Regions from separate parts of the Pseudomonas sp. o96-267 genome, predicted to be linked through region 1. Evidence: riboswitches for the same ligand, from Rfam matches in the RefSeq annotation. Region 1 holds a riboswitch; each other region holds the start of a gene.
The links. Region 1 has a riboswitch for cobalamin ahead of cobG (precorrin-3B synthase). Riboswitches for the same ligand answer to the same signal wherever they lie in the genome.

Region 2: it holds a riboswitch for cobalamin, as region 1 does, so the genes downstream of both, cobO (cob(I)yrinic acid a,c-diamide adenosyltransferase) here and cobG (precorrin-3B synthase) in region 1, are expected to answer to the same signal.
Region 3: it holds a riboswitch for cobalamin, as region 1 does, so the genes downstream of both, EGJ86_RS12605 (TonB-dependent receptor domain-containing protein) here and cobG (precorrin-3B synthase) in region 1, are expected to answer to the same signal.

The regions. Positions count from the first base shown of each region.
Region 1 is NZ_RHQP01000004.1:121,974-124,169, forward strand. It holds gene cbiE (precorrin-6y C5,15-methyltransferase (decarboxylating) subunit CbiE) at 1-916, opposite strand, end outside; cobalamin riboswitch at 973-1,178, shown strand; gene cobG (precorrin-3B synthase) at 1,271-2,196, shown strand, end outside.
Region 2 is NZ_RHQP01000008.1:20,079-22,274, forward strand. It holds gene EGJ86_RS07035 (cobyrinate a,c-diamide synthase) at 1-339, opposite strand, end outside; gene cobO (cob(I)yrinic acid a,c-diamide adenosyltransferase) at 339-950, opposite strand; cobalamin riboswitch at 1,136-1,346, opposite strand; partial or broken gene EGJ86_RS07045 (hypothetical protein) at 1,386-1,705, opposite strand; gene EGJ86_RS07050 (C40 family peptidase) at 1,716-2,196, opposite strand, start outside.
Region 3 is NZ_RHQP01000015.1:86,663-88,858, reverse strand. It holds gene dxs (1-deoxy-D-xylulose-5-phosphate synthase) at 1-813, shown strand, start outside; cobalamin riboswitch at 886-1,092, shown strand; gene EGJ86_RS12605 (TonB-dependent receptor domain-containing protein) at 1,175-2,196, shown strand, end outside.

The sequences.
Region 1 (2,196 bases):
GTCCAGCGACCAGTTGCAGACCGGGCACGCCGAGGGCATCACGGTTGTGGCGGATATGATCCTGACGCCCTTCGTTGGCCTCGATGGCAATGGCCAGGCAGGTCGGATGGGCGCGCATCCATTCGATGCCGATGGAGCCGCAACCGGCGCCGACATCCCACAGCAACTCGCCAGGCAGCGGCGCCAGCCGAGCCAGGGTGACGGCGCGCACGTCGCGCTTGGTCAGTTGCCCGTCGTGGCGGTAGGTCTCGTCCGGCAGGCCGCAGGTCGGTGGCAGCAGTTGCGCGCCGGTGTCGGCCAGGCACTCTACGGCCAGCAGATTGAGATCGGCACCGCGTGGCAGGTTCCAGCTCGCGGCCAGGCCCTCGATGCGGCGCTCGTCAGGCCCGCCAAGGTGCTCCAGCAGGGTCAGGCGGCTGGCGCCGAAACCACGTGCGCACAAGGCTTCGGCGACCTGCGCAGGGGTGTCACCATCAGCGCTCAATACGAGCAGGCGCGTACCGGGATAGAAACGGGCATTGAGCGTGGCCAGCGGCCGGCCGACCAAGGAGACCACCTCAGCCTCCTGCAACGGCCAGCCCAGGCGCGCCGCCGCCAGCGACACCGAGGACGGCGCCGGCAATACCTGCAACTCGTCGGCCGACACCTGGCGCGCCAGACTGGCACCGACGCCGTAGAACATCGGATCACCGCTGGCCAGCACGCACACCGCCTCGCCGCGTCGGGCCAGCAACGGCTGCAGATCGAACGGGCTCGGCCAGACTTCCCGTTCGCCACTGATGCACGGCGGCAGCAAGGCCAGCTGGCGCGGCGCACCGACGATGCGCGTGGCCGCCAGCAAGGCGCGACGCGCGGCCTTGCCCAGGCCGGGATAGCCGTCTTCGCCGATGCCGACCAGGGTCAACCAGGGTTTCATCCAATGTCCTCGCACAGGCCCGACGGACCGCCTGTCCGCGCTCCGGGCAAAGCGGGCATAATAGCGCCTTCGTCGGTGCCCTTGAGTCGATACGACTCAACAGCGGGCCTAAGAGGGAATCCGGAGCGATCATTGATCGCGACCGAGCTGCCCCCGCAACTGTAAACAGCGAGTCCAACGCAATCGGCCACTGGGTAACCGGGAAGGCGCGGCGGATGAAGACCTGTTAGCCAGGAGACCTGCCGACGAACGCTGGTCGCGAGTGCCAACATCGGGCGGGGTGTACCGATGCCATGGAGTCCCCTATGGGATTTCGCTGGTTCGGTCGCCGCGTCGTTATCCACAGGTGACCGTTTGAACGCCTCCATCCGCCCTTCCGCCTGCCCCGGCCTGCTGCGCATCGTGCCTGCGCTGGACGGTGGCATCTGCCGGGTCAAGCTGCCCGGCGGCGTGCTGCGCAGCGCCCAGGCGCGGGCGCTTGCCGAGGCGGCGCGGCGCCATGCCAGCGGCGTGCTGGAGCTGACCAACCGCAGCAACCTGCAGATCCGTGGCGTGCTGCCCGGCCAGGAAGCACCGCTGATCGATGCCCTGCTCGGCGCCGAACTCGGCCCGCGAGTGGCCGCCGCCGACGATGTGCGCAACCTGATGCTCAGTCCCGCCGCCGGCCTCGACCCGCAGGCGCGGATGGACGTGCGTCCGCTGGCCGGCCAATTGCTCGACCTGCTGCAGGACACCCCGGCGTTGCATGCCCTGTCACCCAAGTTCGCCCTGCAACTGGACGGCGGCGAAGCCCTGGCCATGCGCGAACACCCCCACGACCTGTGGCTGGCCGCCGAAGACGACCAGCACCTGCTGCTGGGCCTGGCCGGCTGCCCCGGTGACGAACCACTGGCTCGCATCGAGGCGACGCAGGCGCTCGACGTGGTGCGTGAACTCCTGTTGCTGTTCCTCGAACAGGCCACACCCGAACAGTCGCGCATGCGCCAGTTGCTGGCACACATCGCCCCTGGCGACCTGCTGCAACGCCTGCAAGCTCGACTGGATTTCCCTCTGCAACCGGCACCGGCCAACTGGCAGCCCAGCGCGACGCTCATGCGCCCACCGGCAGGTATTTATCCACAAGCGCAGAGAAGCCTGTGCATGGTCGCAGCCGGCGCTCAGTTGGGCCGTCTGCATGCAGAGCAACTCCTCGCCCTCGCCGATCTGAGCGAGCAGCATGGCGACGGCGAGCTGCGCCTGACCCCCTGGCAAGGCGTGCTGCTGGGCAATGTGGCGGAGGA
Region 2 (2,196 bases), on a different contig from region 1:
CGGCACGCCGAAATGACGCGCCAGGTCGGCCGCCGACGGTTTGCCGTCGAACAACCCCATCACACCTTCGATCAGGATCAGATCCGCTTCGCCCGCGGCCTGCCACAGCAGGCGACGGCTTTCTGCCTCACCGACCATGGCCAGGTCGAGCTGATACACCGGTGCACCGCTGGCACGAGCGTGGATCATCGGGTCGAGAAAGTCCGGTCCGCACTTGAACACTCGCACCCGCCGTCCCTGGCGCGTGTGCAGGCGCGCCAGGGCAGCAGTCACAGTGGTCTTACCCTGGCCGGAAGCCGGGGCGGCAATCAACAGAGCCGGACAGTGACGTGCTTCCATCAGAATTCGATGCCCTTCTGCGCCTTTACCCCGGATTTGAACGCATGCTTGACCAGGCTCATCTCGGTGACCGTATCAGCCGCCTCGATCATCCCCGGCAAGGCACCACGCCCGGTCACTACCACGTGCTGCAGCAGCGGCCGAGCCTCGATATCGGCCAGCACTGCGTCCAGTTCGAGGTAGCCATGCTTGAGGGCAATGTTCAGCTCGTCCAGCACCACCAGGCCGACGGACTCGTCGTTCAACAGGCGCCGAGCCACCGCCCAGGCCTCGTGCGCCTTGGCGATATCGCGCTGGCGGTCCTGGGTTTCCCAGGTAAAGCCCTCACCCATCACGTGGTAGCTGACTTCCTCGGGAAAGCGGCGGAAGAAGGTTTCCTCACCGGTGCTGGCAGCGCCCTTGATGAACTGCACCACACCGACCTTGAGGCCATGACCGAGCGCACGCGCGACCATACCGAAGGCACTGCTGCTCTTGCCCTTGCCATTGCCGCTGTGTACCAGCAACAGACCGTATTCGTCCTGGGCCTGGGCGATCTTTTCGTCGATCAGGGCTTTCTTGCGCTGCATGCGCGCCTTGTGGCGGGCATCGCGTTCGGTGGACTCGCTCATGCTGTGCTCCTGTACATCAGGCACCCGCGTCGACTGTCGGTAAACAGTACGAGCAACGATGGGGAGCAGATCGCGATGGTCCGCGCGTCCTCACCCAGGCGCCAATGGCTGGTCAGGCGAGCGGAAGACAGGAAGCACAACACCCCGGAAAAACCGGAGCGTCGGCCGGACAACGCCCTCCGCGATGCCGTGAAAATGCGACAGGCCGGTCTCCGGACTCGTGAGCGAACCCAAAGGTTCGGCACCGCGCCTTCCCGTGCGGTGCACAGTGGCCTTGAGCGGTGTTTGACTCACCTACCGTTGCGGGGGCAGCGCCGGCATTCGGACCGGCTTCCCTGTTTCACCCCATGGCTACCATTCACGGCAACTCGGGGCACCTGAAGCAAGGCGCGCAGGTTAGAGGCTGGCAGCCCTGCGCGTCAACGCCGAGACCGCTCAATGCCTGGGGGTGAAGCCCGGCGGCTGCTGGCCAGCCATTCGACGAAGGTGCGCAAGCGCTCATCACCCAGCAGCGCGTCACGACTGTTGTAGGTCAGCGCCAGCTCCTTTTCGCTGAACAGCCGGTGAATCTGATTGTGGCAGGCGCGGCAGACCCAAAGCGTAGCCGTGATGCGCTCATGACGAGCGAAACGCTTCTGCACGTAGGTCTTGTCGTGCAGTGCCTTGGGAATCAGATGATGACGCGTCAACGCAACGGGCCGCGCGCACAGCTCGCACACCTCGGGCTGAGGCGGTAGGCGAATGGGATCGACCATGGACAGTAATTCAGGGGTTACGCGCTAGCTCTGGCGTGATGACGCGCTTGGCATCGAGATAGACGCCCTGCCAATAACCGCTGGTGAGGGTGTCCAGGCGCACCGTACCGCCGGTAGAGGGAGCATGCACGAAGCGGCCGTCGCCGACATAGATGCCGGCATGGCTGACGGTGCGCCCACCATTGGTGGCAAAGAACACCAGGTCACCACTTTTCAAGGCGTCGCGGCGGACATCAGGGGTGCGCATGGCACTCAGCTCACGCGTCGAACGCGGCAGACTGATACCGGCAGCATCACGATAAACGTAGCCGATCAGGCCACTGCAGTCGAAACCACCTTCCGGGGTATTGCCACCATAGCGATACGGCGTACCGACCAGACCGAGGGCACGGAACAGCACGTCTTCAGCGCCGCCCTGATAAGACGACGAAGAGACTGGAGGGGTGTAACTGGGCTGGGGAGAGGGAGCGCGACTGCTGCAGGCACTCAGC
Region 3 (2,196 bases), on a different contig from region 1:
TTCAGCGAGCGCTTCCCCGAGCGCTACTTCGACGTGGCGATTGCCGAGCAGCACGCCGTGACCCTGGCCGCCGGCATGGCCTGCGAAGGTGCCAAACCGGTGGTGGCGATCTACTCCACCTTCCTCCAGCGCGCCTATGACCAACTGATTCACGACGTGGCCGTGCAGCACCTCGACGTGCTGTTCGCCATCGACCGTGCCGGTCTGGTCGGCGAAGACGGTCCGACCCATGCAGGCAGCTTCGACCTGTCTTACCTGCGCTGCATCCCCGGCATGCTGGTGATGACGCCGAGCGACGAGAACGAGATGCGCCGCATGCTCACCACCGGCCACCTGTTCGACGGCCCGGCAGCGGTGCGCTACCCGCGTGGCACCGGCCCCAATGCAGCGCTCGATGCCGGCCTGGAGCCGCTGGAAATTGGCAAGGCGGTGATACGCCGCCAGGGCAAGGACGTCGCCCTGCTGGCCTTCGGCGTGCAACTGGCCGAAGCCCTGCGCGTGGGTGAAACGCTGGATGCCACAGTGGTCGACATGCGCTTCGTCAAACCGCTGGACGAAGCCCTGCTGCGCGAACTGGCAGGTAGCCACACGCTGCTGGTGACCATCGAAGAAAACAGCATCATGGGCGGCGCCGGTAGCGCGGTCAGCGAATTCTTCGCCGCCGAGAACATCCAGATGTCGATGCTGCACCTGGGCCTGCCCGACTACTACGTCGAGCACGCCAAGCCCAGCCAGATGCTCGCCGAGTGCGGTCTCGACGAAGCAGGCATCGAACGCGCGGTACGTGAGCGTCTGAGTTTGCTTCAGGCCTGAGCATGAAGCCCGCTCATCGCTATATGAGCGGCGCTTGCTTGTGATTCATATGCGTGCGCACTAAGGTGCGCGCCATTCATGTTCCGCCAGGGTGCGCTGCGCAAGCAGTGTTAAACGGGAAGTCGGTGCGCTCGTCACGAGCAATGCCGACGCTGCCCCCGCAACGGTAATCGACTGCACGCGCTGAGCGTGCGCCACGTCCAACAGCCACTGGGCTCTGCCTGGGAAGGCGGACGCGGGTCGAGAGCCCGGAGACCGGCCAAGGCGGTGCGACTGGTGTTGCGGAGGGCAGCACGGTCAAGCGCCGTCCTGCGCTTGCGCCTGCCCTCCTCGACCGTCTGCCGCCCGTTGAGGAAAGAAAATGAAACTGTCCCGTCTGGCTCTGGCCATCGCCGTCATGCCAGGTCTCTCGCTGGCCGCCGAGCCCTACGTGGCCGAGCCGCTGGTCGTCACCTCCGGGCGCCTGGCCGAACCGCAAGCGCAGGCTACCGCGGCTACCACGGTGTTCGAGCGGGACGACATCGAACGTCTGCAGGTCAGTAGCGTGCCCGACCTACTCAGCCGCGTGCCCGGTGTGTCTATCGTACAAAGCGGCGGTCGCGGCAGCCTCACCAGTCTGTTCCTACGTGGCGCCAACGCCAACCAGACCCTAGTGCTGGTAGATGGCGTACGTCTGAATGCTGCTGCCAGCGGTCTGGCCCGTCTGGAGTTTCTCAGCCCCGATCAAATCGAGCGTATCGAGGTCGTGCGCGGCGCCCGCTCGGCGCTTTACGGCTCCGACGCCATTGGCGGAGTGGTCCAGATCTTCACTCGGCGCGGCGAGGATCGCCTGCAGCCGCGCCTACGCCTGGCCGCCGGCAGCCAACAGACCTTCGAGCGTAGCCTAGGCATGTCCGGCGGTGACCAGCGCACCCGCTTCGATCTCGGCGCAAGCCTGGTCGAACGCGCCGGCTTCGACCGCTCCCAAGATGGCCGTGGTTACGACAACGACCACGATGGCCTGCGCCGCAAGGCCTTCAACCTAAACCTCGATCATCGCTTCAACGACCGTCTCAAGGGAGGCCTGAGCCTGCTCGAGCAACATGGCGAGAGCGAGTACGACGACCTGTTCAGTTTCGATCCGGGCAACCCCAGCGAACGCTTCAGCGTCTCCAGCATTGCCGGCCATCTCGAAGCGCAACTCGCCAAAGACTGGAGCAGCCGCCTGGAGCTCGGTCATAGCGAGGACAAGAGCGAAAACCGCGACCCGCTGAATGCCGACAACAACTACGCCTACAACACCTACCGCGACAGTGCCGGCTGGCTTAACACTCTGCGGTTTGGTGACGCTCACCAGGTGCTACTTGGCCTCGACTGGTACGAGGACCGCTTGGGTAGCGACAG